3 regions of the Streptomyces sp. NPDC102278 genome follow, and region 1 is predicted to be linked to each of the others. Evidence: riboswitches for the same ligand, from Rfam matches in the RefSeq annotation. Region 1 holds a riboswitch; each other region holds the start of a gene.
The links. A riboswitch is a leader RNA that binds a small molecule or an ion and turns the genes downstream of it on or off. The one in region 1 is predicted to bind thiamine pyrophosphate.
Positions count from the first base shown of each region.

Region 2: it holds a riboswitch for thiamine pyrophosphate, as region 1 does, so the genes downstream of both, thiC (phosphomethylpyrimidine synthase ThiC) here and thiO (glycine oxidase ThiO) in region 1, are expected to answer to the same signal.
Region 3: it holds a riboswitch for thiamine pyrophosphate, as region 1 does, so the genes downstream of both, ACIRO3_RS00365 (thiamine ABC transporter substrate binding subunit) here and thiO (glycine oxidase ThiO) in region 1, are expected to answer to the same signal.

Region 1 is NZ_JBIWLV010000009.1:329,667-336,703, forward strand. It holds gene ACIRO3_RS23100 (phytoene desaturase family protein) at 1-503, shown strand, start outside; gene ACIRO3_RS23105 (hypothetical protein) at 525-1,481, opposite strand; gene metF (methylenetetrahydrofolate reductase [NAD(P)H]) at 1,532-2,446, opposite strand; gene thiE (thiamine phosphate synthase) at 2,520-3,158, opposite strand; gene ACIRO3_RS23120 (Rv2175c family DNA-binding protein) at 3,239-3,604, opposite strand; gene ACIRO3_RS23125 (NAD(P)/FAD-dependent oxidoreductase) at 3,722-4,942, opposite strand; TPP riboswitch at 5,034-5,146, shown strand; gene thiO (glycine oxidase ThiO) at 5,144-6,361, shown strand; gene thiS (sulfur carrier protein ThiS) at 6,358-6,558, shown strand; gene ACIRO3_RS23140 (thiazole synthase) at 6,564-7,037, shown strand, end outside.
Region 2 is NZ_JBIWLV010000005.1:240,270-247,306, forward strand. It holds gene ACIRO3_RS15760 (DUF5326 family protein) at 43-261, shown strand; gene ACIRO3_RS15765 (helix-turn-helix domain-containing protein) at 554-1,300, shown strand; gene ACIRO3_RS15770 (SsgA family sporulation/cell division regulator) at 1,397-1,846, shown strand; gene ACIRO3_RS15775 (YibE/F family protein) at 1,907-3,331, opposite strand; TPP riboswitch at 3,371-3,516, shown strand; gene thiC (phosphomethylpyrimidine synthase ThiC) at 3,511-5,298, shown strand; gene ACIRO3_RS15785 (aldo/keto reductase) at 5,497-6,546, shown strand; gene ACIRO3_RS15790 (glycosyltransferase) at 6,543-7,037, opposite strand, start outside.
Region 3 is NZ_JBIWLV010000001.1:85,541-92,577, reverse strand. It holds gene rlmN (23S rRNA (adenine(2503)-C(2))-methyltransferase RlmN) at 1-1,050, shown strand, start outside; TPP riboswitch at 1,108-1,216, shown strand; gene ACIRO3_RS00365 (thiamine ABC transporter substrate binding subunit) at 1,301-2,401, shown strand; gene ACIRO3_RS00360 (iron ABC transporter permease) at 2,455-4,071, shown strand; gene ACIRO3_RS00355 (ABC transporter ATP-binding protein) at 4,071-5,096, shown strand; gene ACIRO3_RS00350 (hypothetical protein) at 5,228-6,133, opposite strand; gene ACIRO3_RS00345 (LOG family protein) at 6,214-7,037, opposite strand, start outside.

The DNA.
Region 1 (7,037 bases):
CGCCGGCGGGTCTCCCCGGCCGGTACACCCTGTTCCTGGCCCTCGGCGGGCCCCGACCCGCCGACGCCGTGCACCGCACGCTGGTCGGAGCGGACCTGACCGTGCTTCGGCCCGACGACCCCGCCGCCCTGCCCGACGCCGGACACGAGGCCGTCACCGTCCAGGCGGTGGTGGAACCCGGCACGACGCCTTCGGCGCAGGACCTGCTCGCCGCGGCGGCCCCGGCCGTGCCGGGTCTGCGGGAGCGGCTGCTGTGGCACGAGCTGCGCACCCCGGCCGACATCGCCGGGGCGACGGGCGCCCTGGACGGGGCCGTGCCGCCGCCCGCGCTCGCGGGAGTCGGCGGCCGGCTGCTCCACCCCGCGAACACCACGGGTCTGCCCGGGCTGTACCTCGCCGGCGGCTGGGCCCACCCCGGCGGCGGACTCCCCCACGCGGGCATGACCGGCGCCCTGGTGGCCGGACTCATCGTGGAGGGCGCGGACTTCCGCGGCTCCCGCTGACCGGGCCGGGCGCCGGGCCGGTCAGTAGCGGTACTGCTCGTACTCGCCGCTGCCGCCCTGGTACGGGTACTGCTGCTGCTGTTGCTGCTGTTGCTGGTACTGCTCGTCCGTCGGGTAGGGCTGCTGGGCGTACTCGTCGGTGGACCGCTGCTGCGGTACCCAGACCCCACCGGGCGGGGTGTCCATCGAGTACTGCTGCCCGCTGTAGTCCGCGTAGGGCGCGTAGTCCTGCGTCTGGGACGGGGTGACGCCGCCGCCGGTGCCGATGTACGGGTCCGAGTAGGCCGCGTAGACCTGCTGCTCACCCGTCGGGTAGCCGGTGGAGTAGTCGTAGCCGCCCTGGGGCTGCGCGTCGTACTGCGGGGCGTACGTGCCGTCCTGCCCGCCGTTGGTGAACGGCGAGGCGAACGCGGCCGTTTCGGCCGCCTGGCCCGACTGGCCCGCGTACCCCGACTGGTCCGCGTACCCGCGCTGGTCGCCGTACTGGGGGGCGAAGCTCTGTATACCGTACGAGCCGGTGTCCTCGGGGACCGGCTGCGGGGTGAAGACGTTCGTTTCCGCGTCGTCGAAGTCGTCGGGGGCGTCCGCGCCGTCGCGGCGGCCGGCGGCGGCCGTCCGGTCGTCGTACTCCAGCCCCGTCACCTCCAGCGTGGGCGCCGGGCGTTCGGGGCGCGCACCGCCCGCGCCCCGGCGCCGGCCGCTCTGCTTCCGTACGGGTTCTCCGGCCCGGCGCAGCGCCCAACCGGCCACGAAGCCCTTGCGGAAGGAGAGCGTCACCAGGGTCTGGCCGATCGCGAACGCGGTCGCGCCGACGGCGATGACGAGCACCGACGGCAGCACCACCCCGGCGACCACGCCGGCGAAACCGGCGAAGGCGAGCAGGCGCCAGCGGAGCCGGGCCTTGTACTGCATCAGGACCTCGGCAAGCAGCCACAACGCGACGAAACCGAACGCGGTGTAGAGGACCGTCATTCCCATGCGTGGCCCCTCTCGGTGCGGCCGCCGGCGCGGGAACGGGGGACGGCCGCTCAGGCCCGCTGGTGCAGGCCCAGGTTCTCGTAGATTTCGAGAGTCGCCGTGGAGTTGTTCAGCGTGATGAAGTGCAGCCCCGGAACACCCTCGGACAGCAGCCGCGCGCAGAACTCCGTGGCGAACTCGATGCCAATGGAGCGTACAGCGGCCGGATCGTCCTTGACGGCGAGCATGCGGTCTTTTACCGCCGAGGGGAAGACCGCGGTACTGAGCTGGGGCAGCCGGTCCAACTGCTTGATGCCCACAACAGGCATGACCTCGGGGATGATCGGGGTCTCACAACCCGCCTTCGCGACGCTGTCGCGGAGCCTCAGATAATTCTCCGGATCGAAGAACATCTGGGTGATCGCATAGTCGGCGCCCGCGCGGCACTTGTCCACGAAGTGCCGGATGTCCGTGTCCCAGTCGTCCGAACGCGGGTGCATCTCGGGGAAGGCCGCGACGCCGACGCAGAAGTCGCCGGACTCCTTGAGCAGCCGGACCAGGTCGGCCGCGTAGTCCACGCCGTCGGGGTGCTTGACCCAGTCGGCCATGGGATCGCCCGGCGGGTCCCCGCGCAAAGCGAGCATGTTGCGGATGCCGGCGTCGGCGAACTGGCCGATGACGTGACGCAGCTCCGCGACGGACTGGTCCACGGCGGTGAGGTGCGCGACGGGGGTGAGGGTGGTGTTCGCGGCGATCGCCTCGGTGGCCCGTACGGTGCCTCCGCGCGTGGAGCCGCCGGCCCCGTAGGTGACGGACACGAAGCTGGGGCCCACCGCCTCGATGCGGCGGAGCGCGTTCCAGAGGTTGCGTTCGCCCTTCTCGGTCTTGGGCGCCCAGAACTCGAAGGAGTACGAGCGCCCGGACGCGATGAGGTCGCGGACCGTGTGTGCGCGGTCCGACCAGGTGGAAGCGGTGCCAAGGGCCATACCGGCAGGTTAGACGCGTGCCGGCGGACGCCGAAGCGCTGTCCGCCCATTGGACACGTTTTTGGACACCCGGCTACACGAGACGGGCGCGGACCCGCTTGGCCAGTTCGGCGGCGGCCGCCCCCGGATCGGACGCCTCGGTGAGGGCGCGTACGACCACGACTCGGGTGGCCCCGGCGTCGAGGACCTCGTCCAGGTTGCCGGCGTCTATGCCGCCGATGGCGAACCAGGGCCGGTCCTGCGTGAGGGAGGCGGCGTGGCGCACGAGGTCGAGGCCGGGGGCGTGCCGGCCGGGCTTGGTGGGGGTGGGCCAGCAGGGGCCGGTGCAGAAGTAGTCCACGCCGGGCTCGGCGACGGCCGCGTCGACCTCCGACTCAAAGTGGCAGGAGCGGCCGATCAGGACGTCGGGGCCGAGGATCGCGCGGGCGGCGGGAACGGGGATGTCCCCCTGGCCGAGGTGTAGGACGTCGGAGCCGATGGCGTGCGCGACGTCGGCGCGGTCGTTGACCGCCAGCAGCCTGCCGTGGCGGCGGGCAGCCTCGGCGAAGACCTGGAGGTGCTCCAGTTCCTCCCCCGCCTCCATGCCCTTGTCGCGGAGCTGGACGATGTCCACCCCGCCGGCCAGGACGGCGTCGAGGAACTCGGGGAGGTCACCCTGTCGCTTGCGGGCGTCCGTGCACAGGTAGAGCCGGGCGTCGGACAGCTGCTGCATGGGTGTACCCCCCGTGGTCGTGGCGGTGTACGGGCCCGCGCGCTCGGCCCGTACACCGGTTGGTTCGGCGAATCAGCCGGTCAGAGGGCGAGCGCCTGAGCGCGGCGCTTCACCTCCGTGCCGCGATTCTCGCTCAGCGCCTGCGCGGGGGTGCCGGGCAGGGTGGGGTCCGGGGTGAACATCCACTCCAGGATCTCCGCGTCGGAGAAGCCGTCGTCGCGGAGCACCGTCAGCAGGCCGACCAGGCCCTTGACCACCTTGTCGCCGTCGATGAAGGGGGCGGGTACCTGGAGGGAGCGGTTCTCGCCGCGGCGCACGGCGAGCAGCTGACCTTCCTTGACCAGCTGGCGGACCCGGGTCACTTCGATGTCGAGCATCTCCGCGATGTCGGGGAGGTAGAGCCAGGCGGGAACAAGGGCATCGATCTTTGCGTCAATCTCGGTCACGGGGACAAGCCTGCCATCTCGGGCCGGCCGCCGGTACCCGGGCCGTCCGTCCGGGCGCCGGGGCAGGCGCCGCCCGGCCCCGGCTCGGATCGGCGGCGCCTCGTGTCCGTCTCCGGTTCAGGCCGCGGCGGACTTCAGGGGGGTGCCGGGGTCGGCGACCTTGGTCGGATCCAGGGGCGCGCCGGATTCGATCAGGCGGCGGCCCTGGGCGAGGTCGCGGGGACGGCCCACGGCAAGGACGGCGACCAGGATCCCGTCGCGGAGCCAGCAGACGGACCACGCCGGGTCGCTCGGATCGCCCCGCCACACCGTCTCGTCCGCCGCGTCGTGGTGCCCGGCGTACTGCACGAAGCGCCCGAACTGCTCCGACCAGAAGTACGGCACCGGATCGTAGGCGCGGTCCGTTCCGCCGCTCAGGATGTCGGCCGCGACCACCCTGGGGCCCTGGAGGGCGTTGTCCCAGTGGTGGACCAGCAGCCTGGCCCCGTAGCGGGCCGAGGGGAACGAGGCGCAGTCCCCCACGGCGTACACGTCCTCCAGCGAGGTCCGCAGCCAGGCGTCCGCCGTGACCGAGCCGTCGGGTCCCAGGTCGATCCCCGAGTCCGCCAGCCACGCGGTGGCGGGGCGGGCCCCGATGCCCACGATCACCGCGCCCGCCGCCAGTTCCCGGCCGTCGGCCAGCAGGACCCGGCCGGGCTCCACCGAGGCCACCCGCGCGCCGGTCAGCAGGGTCGCGCCCGCCTCCGCGTACCAGCGGCCCATCGCCTCCCCGACCGCCTCGGGCAGGGCGCCCGCCAGGACCCGGTCCGCCGCCTCGACGACGGTGACGGCGCAGCCCGCCTCCCGGGCGGCGGTGGTGAACTCCGCGCCGATCCAGCCGGCCCCGACCACGACCACGGCCGGCGCGGCGGCGAGGACCGGGCGCAGTCGCGCGGCGTCGTCGAGGGTACGCAGCAGGTGGACGCCCCGGACTCCCTCGGAGCCGGGCAGGGTCAGCGGTTCGGCGCCGGTCGCCAGGACCAGGGCCTCGTAGGGGACCGGGCCGGCCTCCGTGTCGAGTTCGCGCGCTCCCGCGCGCAGGCCGGTGACCTCGGTCCCCAGTCGAAGGCGGATGTCGAGCCCCTCGAAGTCCACGTCGAACGCGGAGTCCTCGGCCTTGCCCAGCAGGACCGCCTTGGAGAGCGGGGGCCGGTCGTAGGGCTGGTGGGGTTCGGCGCCCAACAGGGTCAGGGGGCCGGTGAAGCCCTGTTCGCGCAGGGCCACCGCGGTCTGCACGCCGGCCATTCCGGCGCCCACGATGACGACGCCGCTCTGAGTGTGTTCCGTCTGCTCGCTCACGTCACCCACCCTAATCTTCTGACGCTCCGTCAGGAATGGCGGGCGGGGAGGCAGCCTTACCCGGCACCGGCCCCGGGGTTAGTCTGGCCACCGTACCTATCGCGGGAGTCCGGGCGCACCGGGCTGAGAGGGAGGCTGACCGGCCTCCGACCGTACGAACCTGATCCGGGTCATGCCGGCGAAGGGAGGGGCTGGACACCCATGCACTCATCGCGTTCATCGCACTCCGCACGTTCATCGCACTCGTCACGACAAGCGGGTCACGACGTCCACGACGTCCTCGTCATCGGCGGCGGCGTCATCGGCCTGGTCGTCGCGTGGCGGGCGGCCCGGCGCGGGCTGCGCACCGTACTGGCCGATCCGAACCCCGGCGGGGGCGCGGCCCAGGTCGCGGCCGGGATGCTCGCCGCCGTCACCGAGCTGCACTACGGCGAGGAGACCCTGCTCGGGCTCAACGTGGCCTCCGCCGCCCGCTATCCGGAGTTCGCCGCCGAACTCACCGAGGCCGCCGGCGGGCTGGAGATCGGCTACCGCGCCTGCGGCACCCTCGCCGTGGCCCTGGACTCCGACGACCGCCTGCACCTGCGCGAGCTGCACGCGCTCCAGCGTCGCTGCGGGCTGGAGTCACAGTGGTTGACCGGCCGCGAGTGCCGGCGCCTGGAACCGATGCTGGCCCCGGGCGTACGGGGCGGCCTGCGCGTCGACGGGGACCACCAGGTGGACCCGCGCCGGCTCGCCGCCGCGCTGCTGGCCGCCTGCGAACGGGCCGGGGTGGGCGTCCACCGGGCCAACGCCGACCGGTTGACCGTGCTGCACGACCGGGCCGCGGGGGCCGTGCTCGACGACGGTACGGAGCTGCGCGCCGACCAGGTGGTGCTCGCGGCGGGCTCGCTCAGCGGCCGTTTGGCGGGCGTGCCACCGCAGGTGCGGGTCCCGGTACGGCCGGTGAAGGGCCAGGTGCTGCGACTGACGGTGCCGGCCTCGTACGCGCCGTTCCTCTCCCGGACCGTACGGGCCGTCGTCCGAGGCAGCCACGTCTACCTGGTGCCGCGCGAGAACGGCGAACTCGTCGTCGGGGCCACCAGCGAGGAACTCGGCTGGGACACCACCGTCACCGCCGGCGGGGTCTACGAGCTGCTGCGCGACGCCCACGAGCTCGTGCCCGGCATCACCGAACTCCCGCTGACCGAGACCCGGGCCGGCCTGCGACCGGCCTCCCCCGACAACGCCCCGCTGCTCGGGCCCACCGAGCTGCCCGGCCTGCACCTGGCCACCGGGCACTACCGCAACGGGGTGCTGCTGACCCCGCTCACCGGGGACGTGATGGCGGAACTGCTGGCCACCGGCACCATGCCGGAGGTCGCCCGCCCCTTCACCCCGCGCCGATTCACCCAGGCACGTCAGGAGTCGTACGCATGACCATCTCCGTCAACGGCGAACCGCGCGAGGTCGCGGCCGGAACCACCCTCGACGCGGTGGTCGCCACCCTGACCCGGGCCCACAAGGGGGTCGCGGCGGCGCTCAACGAGACCGTGGTGCCGCGCGGCCGGTGGCCGCACACCGAGATCGGCGAAGGCGACCGGGTCGAGGTCCTCACCGCGGTCCAGGGAGGCTGACGGCGATGGCGGACGACCTCTTCACCCTCGGCGGCCGGACCTTCACCTCCCGCCTGATCATGGGCACGGGCGGCGCCCCCAGCCTGGACGTCCTGGAGCGCGCCCTGGTCGCCTCCGGCACGGAACTGACCACCGTGGCCATGCGCCGCCTGGACCCGACCGTGCAGGGCTCGGTCCTGTCCGTGCTCTCCCGGCTGGGCATCGCGGTCCTGCCGAACACCGCGGGCTGCTTCACGGCCGGCGAGGCCGTGCTGACCGCCCGGCTGGCCCGCGAGGCGCTCGGCACGGACTGGGTCAAGCTCGAAGTCGTCGCCGACGAGCGCACCCTGCTCCCGGACGGGGTCGAACTGCTCGACGCCGCCGAGACCCTGGTGGACGAGGGCTTCACCGTGCTCCCGTACACCAACGACGACCCGGTGCTGGCGCGGAAGCTGGAGGACGTGGGCTGCGCGGCGATCATGCCGCTGGGCTCCCCCATC
Region 2 (7,037 bases), on a different contig from region 1:
CAGGAAGTCACGGACGAGGAAGAGGTAGGGGACATGGACGGGATCCGAGCGATGTTCGAGGGCATGCCGTGGTGGGTCAAGTGGATCGCCGTTCCACTGCTGGCCCTGGTCGTCTTCGGCGGTGTGATCACCACCGTCCTCGGCACGCTGATCGCGCTCGTCTTCAAGCTGCTGCTCTTCGTCGCCCTGGTCGGCGGGCTGATCTTCGTGGTCAAGAAGTTCACCGGCAACGGTTCGAAGTCCTCTTCCCAGGACTGGTAGAACGGACTGGTAGAACGCCCCCTCCGACCGGCACCGGGATTGAGCCAGCAGAGGGAACGTGACGCGTGAAACCATCCATACCCACGGAATCGATGGATAGAGTGGCAATCTGTGCCGTTCCCGGGGCACCGAAAAAGCCGGTACTGCCGCTCTGACCTGCGGCTATGACGCCTAGCCGACACGTGTGACCCCCAGGATCACGGCATGTGCGGGGGTGGCCCCCGCAGAGCGGGCCCCTCAAGGCCCGTGCCATGCCTGGGGGTGAGCTTTGTCTTCGGTTCACAATTCCGCTGTGCCGACTCTGATCGGTTCGGTGCAGCGGGCGTTGAGACTGCTCGAAGCCGTGGCCTCACACAGTGGGGGAGCGCCCGCGAAGCAACTGGCCCGCGAGGCCGGACTTCCGCTCCCCACCGCGTATCACCTGCTGCGCACACTGACCCACGAGGGCTATCTGCGCAGAGAGGGCGGAGTCTTCGTACTCGGCGACGCCGCAGGGCGGCTGGCCGTTGGGGGACTTCAGCAGAAACGTCGCAGCATGATCCTCGACTCGCTCGCGCACTTCCGCGAAGCCGTGGGGGCACCCGTCTACTTCGCGGTCTTCCGCGAGGGTGAGATCGAGGTCGTGGGTGTTTCGGACACCCAGGCCAGCCCGGCGTGCGAGGAATGGGCGGACTTTCGGGAGACCGGCCACGCCCACGCCATCGGTCAGTGCCTCTTGGGCCAGCTCGACGAAACGACGCGCAAGGACTACTACGAGCGGCACCCGGTCGAGGCCATCACCCCGTACACGGTGCGGGACATGCACTCCCTGGAGCAGCGCATCGCAGCCCTGGGCCGGATGCAACCCGTCGTCGAACGGCAGGAGTACTCCCTGGGCACGGTGTGCGCGGCCATTCCGATCACCGCGGGGGACACCGCCGCGACGATGGCCATTTCCCTCCCCCTACACCAAGAGGGCGAGTTGCTCTATGTAGTCAATCGACTACGGAGTGAAGTAGGCGCGCTGTTGAGCACCCTCTCCTTCTCTATCAGTATCTGAAAACTCACTCCTTGTGATCCGCAAGCGCTTCCACCACTCTTGTCAAGAGGCCTAGAGGGACCATTCCTGGCCACTTCCACGACAGCGGGGTAGGCAATGCGCGAGTCCGTACAGGCAGAGGTCATGATGAACTTCCTCGTTTCCGAGGAGCTTTCGTTCCGGATCCCGGTGGAACTCCGATACGACGCTCACGACCCCTACGCGGTACGCCTGACCTTCCACCTCCCCGGCGACGCCCCTGTGACCTGGGCATTCGGCCGAGAGCTGCTCCTCGACGGCATCAACAAGTCCTGTGGTGAAGGCGATGTGCACATCGCTCCCACCGAGCCGGAAGAGCTGTCCGACGTCCACATCCGTCTGCAGGTCGGGGGAGACCGCGCGTTGTTCCGTGCCGGCGCGGCGCCGCTCGTCGCGTTCCTCGACCGGACCGACCGGCTTGTTCCGCTCGGTCAGGAGCGCACTCTGAGTGACTTCGAGGGGAACCTCGACGAGGCGCTCGGCAAGATCCTGGACTCGTCCCAGCAGAACGAGCGGAACGCGGGCTGAGCGGCTCCCCCGTTCGTCGCGCCCACCCGCCGTCGCCCCTGTCCGGTCCCGCCCCGATGTTCAGCGCTTGCGTCGCCGGCCCCGGCCGCCGCGTACCGGCCCCGCGGCCGGCGTGGCGCCCGGAGCGCCCGGGCGGTCGGCTGAGACCACCAGCGCGGCCAGTGCCGTGGTGACCGGTACCGAGGCCACGAGCCCGATCGAGCCCACGAGGGTGCGTACGATCTCCTCCGCGACCAGTTCGCTGTTGGCGACCGCGCCCATGCTGCTGTTCGCGATCGAGAACAGCAGGAGCAGGGGCAGGGCCGCGCCCGCGTACGCCAACACCAGCGTGTTGACGACGGACGCGATGTGGTCGCGGCCGATCCGGATGCCCGCCCGGTACAGGGCTCGCGGACCCATCTTCGGGTCTGCCTGGTGGAGTTCCCATACCGCCGAGGTCTGGGTGACCGTCACGTCGTCGAGGACGCCCAGGGACCCGATGATCACGCCCGCGAGCAGCAGGCCGCTCATGTCGATCTCCGGGTAAAGACCGTGGATCAGGCCGGTGTTGTCGTCGGTGTTCCCGCTGAGGAAGGCCCAGCCGATGAACCACGACCCCAACAGGCCGATCAGCAAGAGCGAGACGAGCGTCCCCAGGACGGCGACCGAGGTGCGCGCGGTCAGCCCGTGGCACATGTAGAGGGCGATCAGCATGATCGCGCTGGCTCCGATGACCGCTACGAGCAGCGGATTGGACCCCTGGAGGATCGCCGGGAGGATGAAGAGGGTCAGGACGCTGAAACTGACGGCGAGGGCGATCAGCGCGAACAGTCCACGCATCCGCCCGACGATGACGACCGCGAGGGCGAAGATCCCGGCGAGCAGCGCCATCGGGAACTTCCGGTTGACGTCGATCACGGAGTACTGGAGGTCTCGGGGCGCGTCCGGGGCGTACGCGACCACCACTTCCTGACCGTTCGCCAACTGGCGCGGAGCGCCGGGCTGGACGATCTCGAAGAAGGTCCGGCCCTCGTCGGAGCCACTGGTGACCTCGATGGTGGCCTTCTTGCACTCGCCGGTCTGCGCCGCCTGGGCCTCACGGCCCTCGGGAGTGGAGGTGTCGCCGGTGGGTGGGACCTGCGAGGCGTTCACCGACTTGCAGTCGACCTGGGCCAGGGCGACGACCTTCCCCTGCTGGGTCTGGCGGTCGAACCCGACTCCGGTGCGTTCGTGGGCGGGGGCGCCCCCCGGCCAGAGCACCACCATGCCGATGAAGACGGCGGTGGCGAAGGGGATCAGTACGGCCGCGATGACCTTGCGCAGGTGCTTGGAAACGGGAGCAGCCGGGCCGTGGCTGTGGCTGTGGGAATGTCCGTGGGAGGGGCTTGGCACATGGCCGTGTGGGGAGTGTTCGTGGCCGGCGTGACCGGGGTGCTCTACGGGTTCGGTGGGGGGCTGCGGCGAGGTCGTCACCGGCCGATCATCGCAAGAGATGAGGGGGCCCACTGTTCAGCACGCCACAGATGACGCTAGCGTGGGGGCACCTTTGCACAACGCGGGAGCTCGGAGCACCGGGCTGAGAGGGCGCTGATCACCGTACGCACGTCGTCACGACGTACGGGAAGAGGCTGCGTCGACCGCCGAACCTGTTACCGGGTAATGCCGGCGTAGGGAGATCAGGTCTCATGACCATTCAGGACGCACGCACGCCTGCCGTCAGCCAGGACGCCGACGGCCAGACCGAGCGCCAGCCCGGCTGGCACAAGGGATACCTGGCGGGATCCCGGCCCGACATCCGGGTACCGGTCCGCCAGGTCCACCTCACCAACGGCAAGGACGTGACGCTCTACGACACGTCCGGTCCGTACACCGACCCCCAGATCGAGACGGACGTCCGCCGGGGCCTCGCTCCGCTGCGCGAGAACTGGATCATCGGTCGCGGCGACACCGAGGAGTACTCGGGCCGCCCCGTGCGTCCCGAGGACGACGGCATCAAGCACACGTCGCCCCGCGGCGGCCTCAAGAACCTCGACGCGGTCTTCCCGGGCCGGCCGCGTCAGCCCCGCCGGGGCCGCGGCGGCGCCGCCGTCACACAGCTCGCGTACGCCCGGCGGGGCGAGATCACCCCGGAGATGGAGTACGTCGCGATCCGCGAGAACGTCTCCCCCGAGGTCGTCCGCGAGGAGATCGCGGCAGGTCGCGCGGTGCTTCCGGCGAACGTGAACCACCCGGAGATCGAGCCGATGATCATCGGCAAGCGCTTCCTGGTGAAGGTCAACGCCAACATCGGCAACTCGGCCGTCACCTCCTCCATCGAGGAGGAGGTGGACAAGATGACCTGGGCGACCAAGTGGGGCGCCGACACGGTCATGGACCTCTCCACCGGCCGCAACATCCACACCACGCGTGAGTGGGTGCTGCGCAACTCCCCCGTCCCGATCGGCACCGTGCCGCTGTACCAGGCGCTGGAGAAGGTCGACGGCCGTGCCGAGGACCTGACGTGGGAGATCTACAAGGACACGGTCATCGAGCAGGCCGAGCAGGGCGTCGACTACATGACGGTGCACGCCGGCGTGCTGCTGCCGTACGTGCCGCTGACCGCCCGCCGCAAGACCGGCATCGTCTCGCGCGGTGGCTCGATCATGGCCGCGTGGTGCCTCGCGCACCACAAGGAGAACTTCCTCTACACGAACTTCGAGGAGCTCTGCGAGATCCTGGCGGCGTACGACGTCACGTACTCGCTGGGTGACGGCCTGCGCCCCGGCTCCATCGCCGACGCGAACGACGCGGCGCAGTTCGCGGAGTTGCGGACGCTGGGCGAGCTGAACACCATCGCCAAGCGGCACAACGTCCAGACGATGATCGAGGGCCCGGGCCACGTCCCGATGCACAAGATCAAGGAGAACATCGACCTCCAGCAGGAGATCTGCGAGGAGGCGCCGTTCTACACGCTCGGGCCGCTGACCACCGACGTCGCTCCCGCGTACGACCACATCACCTCCGGCATCGGCGCCGCCATGATCGCCTGGTGGGGTACCGCGATGCTCTGCTACGTGACGCCCAAGGAGCACCTGGGCCTGCCCAACCGGGACGACGTGAAGACCGGCGTCATCACGTACAAGATCTCCGCTCACGCGGCCGACCTGGCCAAGGGACACCCGGGTGCCCAGGAGTGGGACGACGCGCTGTCGGACGCCCGTTTCGAATTCCGTTGGGAGGACCAGTTCAACCTGGCCCTCGACCCGGACACGGCTCGCTCCTTCCACGACGAGACCCTCCCGGCGGAGCCGGCCAAGACCGCGCACTTCTGCTCCATGTGCGGGCCCAAGTTCTGCTCGATGAAGATCTCCCAGGACATCCGCCGTGAGCACGGTGGTGACCTGAAGGCGGATGAGATCCAGGCGGGCATGGCGGAGAAGTCCGCCGAGTTCGCCGCCTCGGGCAACCGCGTCTACCTGCCACTGGCGGACTGACGCGGGACGCGGTGCCGTCGTTGTCCGGACCGGGGGGATCGGACAGCGGTGGCACCTTCGTCCGTTCGTCGCGACGTTCGGGCATCGAATCCCCAGCGCTCGAATCTTTGGCGCTCGAATCCCTGGCGCCCGAATCCCTCGCGCCCGAATCCCTTGCGTTCGAGTGTGCTTCAACTCCTAGAGTCCACCGCCATGACCATGCGATACAGAAATCTGGGCGGGACCGGCATAGAGGTGAGCGCTCACTGCCTCGGCACCATGATGTTCGGGGCCGTGGGGAACCCGGATCACGAGGAGTGCGTACGGATCATCCACGCCGCGCTCGACCGGGGGATCAACTTCGTCGACACTGCGGACATGTACTCCGCAGGCGAGTCGGAGGTGATCGTGGGCAAGGCACTCAAGGGGCGCCGCGACGACGTCGTGCTCGCCACGAAGGTGCACTTCCAGATGGGGGAGGGACGCAACCGCAGCGGAAACTCGCGGCGGTGGATCGTCCGGGCCGTGGAGGACAGTCTCCGGAGGCTGGACACCGACTGGATCGACCTCTACCAGGTGCACCGGCCCGACCACGGCACCGACGTCGAGGAGACCCTGGCCGTACTCGGTGACCTGGTGCGGGCAGGCAAGATCCGGGCCTTCGGGTGCTCCACCTTCCCGGCCGACGAACTGGTCGAGGCGCATCACGTCGCCGAGCGCCGAGCGCTGCCGCGGTTCCGCACGGAGCAACCGCCGTACTCGATCCTCGCCCGCGGCATCGAGGCCGCCGTGCTCCCCGTGGCCCGGCGCCATGGCATGGGTGTGCTGACCTGGAGTCCGCTCGCATCCGGATTCCTGAGCGGCAGGTACCGGCTCGGTGGATCCGTCGACCTGACATCGGGGCGGGCGGCACTGACGCCCGCTCGGTTCGACCCGGCGATTCCCGGCAACGTCGCGAAGCTGGAAGCCGTGGAGCGGCTCGTCGAGTTGGCCGACGAGATCGGCTGCTCACTCCCGGAACTGGCGGTGGCATTCCCGGTGGCGCACCCGGCCGTCACCTCGGTGATCATCGGCCCGCGCACCATGGAGCAGATGGAGTCGCTGGTCGACGGAGCTGGGTTGGTCCTCGACGACGCGGTGCTCGACCGGATCGACGAGATCGTGCCGCCGGGCCACAACCTCTACCAGCCCGACGGTGTCTGGCGCCCGCCGGCGCTGACGGAGGTGGCGCAGCGACGGCGGGCGCTCGGGGACCGCTCGGCGGGTTAGAGGCCGGAGCCGTGCGACGTTTCACGTGAAACAGAAGCAGAGGTTTCACGTGAAACAGACCCGGATGTTTCACGTGAAACAGGCAGGCCCGTTTCACGTGAAACAGGCATCACGGACCGGAGCTGGGCACGGGAGACGGCGAACCCGCGGTTGATCTCGGTCTGCCGACGGTAGGTCTCCGGAAGGTCGGGCATCGCGAGCAGTCGGTCGCAGGCGCGGAGGGACCCGGCCACATCTCCCACCCAGTAGGCGGTGATCGAGTGCTCGAAGAGCAGACCCCACCGGTACACCCAGGGTTGGACGAACAGCAGGTCGTCCGGGGCCGGCTGGTCGAGGACGGCGCCGGTGATCGCGTGCGCGCCGTGGTGGCGGCCTTGGAGGCGCAGCCTTGAGGCGAGTTCGTAGCAGGCTTCCAGGCGCTCGGGCCGGGACTCCCAGGCCCGCGAGAGAGCGTCCATGGCGGCGGGCCAGTCGGCGGTGTCGCCGGAGTC
Region 3 (7,037 bases), on a different contig from region 1:
CGGCACCTCGCCGACATGACCCCGGCCGAGCGCCGCGAGGCGGTCGCCGCGATCGGCGAGAAGCCGTTCCGGGCCAAGCAGCTCTCCCAGCACTACTTCGCGCGGTACGCGCACGATCCGGCGGAGTGGACGGACATCCCCGCGGCCTCGCGGGAGAAGCTCCGCCAGGAGCTGCTGCCGGACCTGATGAACGTCCTGCGGCACATCTCGTGCGATGAGGACACCACGCGCAAGACCCTGTGGAAGCTGCACGACGGCACGCTCGTCGAGTCCGTGCTGATGCGCTACCCGGACCGGGTCACCATGTGCATCTCCTCGCAGGCGGGCTGCGGGATGAACTGCCCGTTCTGCGCCACCGGCCAGGCGGGTCTGGACCGCAACCTGTCCACGGCCGAGATCGTGCACCAGATCGTGGACGGCATGCGCGCGCTGCGCGACGGCGAGGTCCCCGGTGGGCCGGCCCGGCTGTCCAACATCGTCTTCATGGGCATGGGCGAGCCGCTGGCCAACTACAACAGGGTCGTCGGCGCCATCCGTCGGCTGACCGACCCGGAGCCGGACGGTCTGGGGCTCTCCCAGCGCGGGATCACCGTCTCCACCGTCGGTCTGGTCCCGGCCATGCTGCGCTTCGCCGACGAGGGCTTCAAGTGCCGTCTCGCCGTGTCGCTGCACGCGCCGGACGACGAGCTGCGCGACACCCTCGTCCCCGTGAACACCCGCTGGAACGTCCGCGAGGTGCTGGGCGCGGCCTGGGAGTACGCGGAGAAGTCCGGCCGTCGCATCTCCATCGAGTACGCCCTGATCCGCGACATCAACGACCAGGCCTGGCGTGGTGACCTGCTCGGCAAGCTCCTCAAGGGCAAGCGCGTGCACGTCAACCTGATCCCGCTGAACCCGACGCCCGGCTCGAAGTGGACCGCCTCGCGTCCCGAGGACGAGAAGGCCTTCGTGGAGGCCATCGCCCGCCACGGGGTGCCGGTGACCGTACGGGACACCCGCGGTCAGGAGATCGACGGCGCGTGCGGCCAGTTGGCCGCCTCGGAGCGCTAGATCCGCTTCCGGTCGGTCACATTCGGCCACGGGGTACTCTGTGGCCGAACAAATTTCATATTCCGACAGGGGAGCGCCACAGCGCTGAGAGTGCGGTAACCGTCACCGCAGACCCTCTGAACCTCGCCCCGGTCATTCGGGGTAGGAAGTTCGGTCACCACTCAAGCTGTTGCGCCCTGCCCGGCGTCCGCTCCACAGAGCGCCGGGCAGGGCCGCGTCTTCTCCTGGACATCCCAGGAGGAATTGACCAGTGAGCACCATCAGGAAGTACGCGGGCATCGCGCTCGTGGCCGCGCTCGGCATCGGCACCCTCAGCGCCTGCGGCGACGGAGAGACCAAGGACAAGCCGGCGGGCGCGAGCGACGCCCCGAAGTCCAAGACCGTCACGCTCGTCTCCCACGACTCCTTCAACGTGAGCGACCCGGTCCTCAAGGAGTTCGAGCAGCAGAGCGGCTACACGGTCAAGAAGCTGAAGTCCGGGGACGCCGGCGCCGCCCTGAACCAGGAGATCCTCACCAAGGGCTCGCCGCGCGGCGACGTCTTCTTCGGCGTGGACAACACCCTCCTCTCGCGCGCCCTCGACAACGGCATCTTCACGCCGTACGAGGCCAAGGGCCTGGGCGAGGTCAAGCCCGAGTTCGTGCTCGACAAGGAGCACCGGGTCACCCCGATCGACTCGGGCGACATCTGCGTCAACTACGACAAGAAGTACTTCGCCGACAAGAAGATCGCCCCGCCGCAGACGCTGGACGACCTGATCAAGCCGGAGTACAAGGACCTGCTGGTCACCGAGAATGCCGCGACCTCCTCACCCGGGCTCGGATTCCTCCTCGCGTCCGTCGGCAAGTACGGCGAGGACGGCTGGAAGGACTACTGGACCAAGCTGAAGGCCAACGGCGTCGAGGTCGTCGACGGCTGGGAGCAGGCCTACAACGAGCGGTTCTCCGGTTCCGCGGGCGGCAGGAAGGCCAAGGGCGACCGCCCGCTGGTCGTCTCCTACGCCTCCAGCCCGCCGGTCGAGGTGCTGTACGGCGAACCGAAGCCGACCGAGGCCCCGACGGGCGTCTCCACCGGTACCTGCTTCCGCCAGATCGAGTTCGCGGGCCTGCTGAAGGGCGCCAAGAACGAGGAGGGGGGCAAGGCCCTCCTCGACTTCCTGATCAGCAAGAAGTTCCAGGAAGACATGCCGCTGAACATGTTCGTGAACCCGGTCGTCAAGAACGCGGCGCTGCCGGAGCTCTTCACGAAGCACGGTGTGGTGATCGAGAAGCCGGAGAACGTCGCGCCGGAGACCATCGCCAGGAACCGTGAGCAGTGGGTCAAGGCATGGTCCTCGCTCGCCGTGAAGTAGGACGGGTGAGCCCGAAGGAGGGGGCGCGGGCCACGCTGGTCAGGCTGGGCCTGATGGCGCTCCCGCTCGTCTTCTTCGGGCTGTTCTTCGCCTATCCCGTCGCCGCGATCGTCGGACGCGGGCTGAAGACCGACGAGGGTTGGCAGTTCGGCCGGATCGGCGAGGTACTGGCCCGGCCCGACATCGCCGACGTGCTGTGGTTCACCACCTGGCAGGCGCTCGCGTCGACGGCGCTCACGCTCCTGATCGCGCTCCCCGGCGCGTACGTCTTCGCGCGCTTCGAGTTCCCGGGCAAGCAACTGCTGCGGGCGGTGGTCACGGTTCCGTTCGTGCTGCCGACCGTCGTGGTCGGCACGGCGTTCCTCGCGCTGCTCGGACGGAACGGACTGCTCGACGAGACGTGGGGCGTCCGGCTCGACACCACCGTCTGGGCGATCCTGCTGGCGCACGTCTTCTTCAACTACGCCGTCGTCGTCCGGACGGTGGGCGGGCTCTGGGCGCAGCTCGACCCGCGCCAGGAGGAGGCGGCCCGGGTACTGGGCGCCGGCCGGTTCGCGGCCTGGCGGCGGGTGACGCTGCCCGCGCTCGGTCCGGCCGTGGCCGCCGCCTCGCTGATGGTCTTCCTGTTCACGTTCACCTCCTTCGGTGTCGTGCAGATCCTGGGCGGACCCTCGTACGCCACCTTGGAGGTGGAGGTCTACCGGCAGACCGCGCAGCTGCTCGACCTGTCGACGGCCGCCGTGTTGACGATGGTCCAGTTCGCCGCCGTGGGGCTGATCCTGTGCGTGCACGCCTGGACCGTGCGCAAGCGGGAGACGGCGCTGCGGCTCGTGGACCCCGCACGGACCGCGCACCGGCCCTCGGGCCCGGCCCAGCGCGCTCTGCTGGGCGGGGTGCTGTTGACCGTGGCGCTGCTGATCGTGCTGCCGCTGGGCGTCCTGGTGGAACGGTCCTTCGACGCCCCCGGCGGGTACGGCCTCGACTTCTACCGGGCGTTGGCGGACGTGGGCGCGGGAGGCGGGACGTTCCTGGTCCCGCCGCTGGAGGCCATCGGGAACTCCCTGCGGTACGCGCTGGCGGCCACCGCCATCGCCCTGCTCATCGGGGGGCTCGCGGCCGCGGCGCTCACCCGGCGCGCGGGTCGTTTCGTACGGGGCTTCGACGCGCTGCTGATGCTGCCGCTCGGGGTGTCCGCCGTGACGGTCGGCTTCGGATTCCTGATCACCCTGGACGAGCCGCCGCTCGACCTGCGCACCTCGTGGATCCTGGTGCCGCTGGCGCAGGCCCTGGTCGGCGTGCCGTTCGTGGTACGGACGATGCTGCCCGTGCTGCGCGCCGTCGACGGCCGGTTGCGGGAGGCGGCCGGCGTGCTCGGAGCCTCGCCGCTGCGGGCCTGGCGGGAAGTGGACCTGCCGCTGGTACGGCGGGCCCTGCTGATCGCGGCCGGTTTCGCCTTCGCCGTGTCGCTCGGCGAGTTCGGGGCGACCGTCTTCATCGCACGGGCCGACAGTCCCACGCTGCCCGTGGCCGTGGCACGGCTGCTGGGACGGGCCGGGGAACTGAACTACGGGCAGGCGATGGCCCTGAGCACGATTTTGATGCTGGTGTGCGCGGTGTCCCTGCTGGTGCTGGAGCGACTGCGCCCCGACAAGACTGCGGGAGAGTTCTGATGACGCTGCTTCGGCTGGACGGGGTGTCGGTCCGCTTCGGCGCGCGCGACGTCGTGGACGCCGTGGACCTGGAGGTCGCCGAGCACGAGGTCGTCTGCGTGCTGGGGCCGAGCGGCAGCGGGAAGTCGACGCTGCTGCGGGTGGTAGCGGGGCTCCAGCCGGTCTCGGCCGGACGGGTGCTGCTGGGCGGCGCGGACCAGGCGGGAGTGCCGGTGCACCGGCGCGGAGTGGGCCTGATGTTCCAGGACCACCAGCTGTTCCCGCACCGCGACGTGGCCGGCAACGTCGGCTTCGGGCTGCGGATGCGGGGCTCGTCGCGGGACGCCTGCACGGGCCGGGTCGAGGAACTCCTGGACCTGGTCGGACTCCCCGGGGCCGGGCGCCGCGCCGTCGCCTCGCTCTCGGGCGGCGAACAGCAGCGGGTCGCGCTGGCGAGGGCGCTGGCCCCGTCCCCGCGCCTGCTGATGCTCGACGAACCGCTCGGCCAGCTGGACCGGGGACTGCGCGAGCGGCTCGTGGTGGAACTCCGGGGGCTGTTCTCCCGGCTGGGGACGACCGTCCTGGCCGTCACCCACGACCAGGGGGAGGCCTTCGCGTTGGCCGACCGGGTCGTGGTGATGCGGGACGGACGGATCGCGCAGGCGGGCACCCCGCTGGAGGTGTGGGAGCGGCCGGCCTCGGAGTTCGTGGCGCGGTTCCTGGGCTTCGAGAACGTGGTCCCGGCGACGGTGTCGGGCGGCGCCGCGGCCACCCCCTGGGGGAAGGTCCCGGTACCGGACGGCTCGCAGGAGGGGGAGCGCCTGCTCCTGATCCGGGCCGCCGGGGTGACTCCCGCGGCCGAGGGGCTGCCGTGCGTCGTGGAGTCCCGGACCTTCCGGGGAACCCATGTGGCACTGCTGTTGCGACCCGAGTCGGGTCCGCCGCTGGAAGCCGAGTGCGGGCCGGTCGGGGCACCGGGCGTGGGGGACCGCATCGCGGTGGCGTTCACCCCCGGCGAGGTCGTCGTCCTGCCCGCGGAGGGCTGACCGGGCCGGCTCCGTCCCGGCACGGAGCCGCCCCCGGACCCGCCGTCCCGTGAGGGTGGCCGGTCCGGGGGCGGTGGCCCCGCGGTGCGGGAGCGTGGTCCCGAGGTGGCGGGAGCGTTCCCGTACGACGGTTACCCGACCGGCACCGGGTCCGGGGACTGCGCCGGCGCCTCGGCGCCGTCGTGATTGCCGTACCAGGCCACCGCCACGGCGCCCGTCACCGCGAGGACGAAGCCCAGCACCGCCAGCCACGCCAGGCCGGGGCGGGAGGCGTCGCCCAGCAGGAGGACGCCGATGGCGCCCGGGAGCACCGTCTCGCCCACCACCAGGGCGGCGGTGGCCCCGTTCACGGACCCGATCTGGAGGGCCACCGTGTGCAGGTACATGCCGCCGATGCCCGCCACGAGGATGGCGTAGAGAGCCGGGTCGGACAGCAGGGCGCCCAGGCCGAACGGCTCGACGCCGTTCAGGATGCGCACGCCCACCCCCAGCGCGCCGAAGGCCAGGCCCGACAGCAGACCGGCCAGGATCGCGGCCCGGCCGCCGAGGAACCGGACGGCCACCGTGCCGCCGACGATGATCAGCATGGTGATCGCGAGCAGCCACCAGTGCGTGGACATCGGCGCGTGATGGCCGCCCTCGTGCCCCGCGGCCGTCGCCAGCAGCACGAGCGCCGCGCAGACGACCCCGATGGAGGTCCACTCCTTGCGGGTGAGCCAGATGCCCAGCATCTTCACGCTGAGCACGGCGGTGATCACGAGGTTGGCGCTGATCACGGTCTGGGAGAGGAACAGCGGGAGGAGACGCGCCGCGAGCGCGCCCAGGCCGAAGCCCACGAAGTCCAGGATGGTGCCGACGATGAACTCCCAGGTCATCGCCGCCTTCGCGGTCGAGGACAGGTTCGGTCCGCCGTGTGCGGTCACCCCGGCCGCGGCTGGGGACATCCGGGCCGCCCGGCGCGAGCCGACGGCTTGCAGGACGGATCCCGTGCCGTAGCAGATGGACGCCGCGATCGCGGTCAGCAGGCCTATGAGCACAGAGGGCTCCGTTCACGTCTGGCAGGTTTTGCGGTACCTCTACCAGACGTGTGAATCGGCCGGGAAGTTGCCTCGTCGGGTCAGCGCATCGAGGCGAGTGTCGCGGGAACCTCGTCCACCGAGTCCACCAGGGCGATCCTCGACTCCATCGACCGGCCGCTCGCCAGTGCCCGCAGCAGCGGCCAGGCCGGCAGGCGCTCCGTCCAGTGGGCGCGGTCGACCAGGACCATGGGGGTCGGTTCGCCGCGCGACTCGTAGTGGTTCGGCGTGGCGCTGTCGAAGATCTCCTGGACCGTCCCCGCGGCGCCCGGGAGGAACACCACGCCCGCGGTGGACCGCGCCAGCAGTCCGTCCTCGCGGGTGGCGTTCGCGAAGTACTTGGCGATGTGGCCGGCGAAGGGGTTCGGCGGCTCGTGCCCGTAGAACCAGGTCGGGATCCCCACCGAGTCGCCGCCCGCCGGCCAGCGTTCCCGCACGGCGAAGGCGGCTCTCGCCCAGTCGGACACGGACGGCGTGAACGAGGGGGCCTTGGCCAACATCTCCAGGGCCTCGGGCAGCGCCTCGTCGGGGGCGGGGGCCAGGTAGGCGCCGAGGTTGGCGGCCTCCATCGCGCCCGGGCCGCCACCGGTGGCCACGGTCAGCCCGGACCGGGACAGGGTCCGGCCGAGTTCCGCCGCGCCGAGGTAGTCCGTACCGCCGCGGGACATCGCGTGGCCGCCCATCACTCCCACCACCCGGGCACCGGCGAGGTGCTCGTCCAGGGCGTCGGAGACGGCGTCGTCGTGGATGGAACGCAGCATCGAGGCGTAGATGTCGCCGTCGGCCTTGGTCTCCTGGAACCAGGCGTACGCCTGGGCGTCAGGGGTGGCCTCGTAGCCGTCCCGCAGGCCGGTGAACAGCTCGT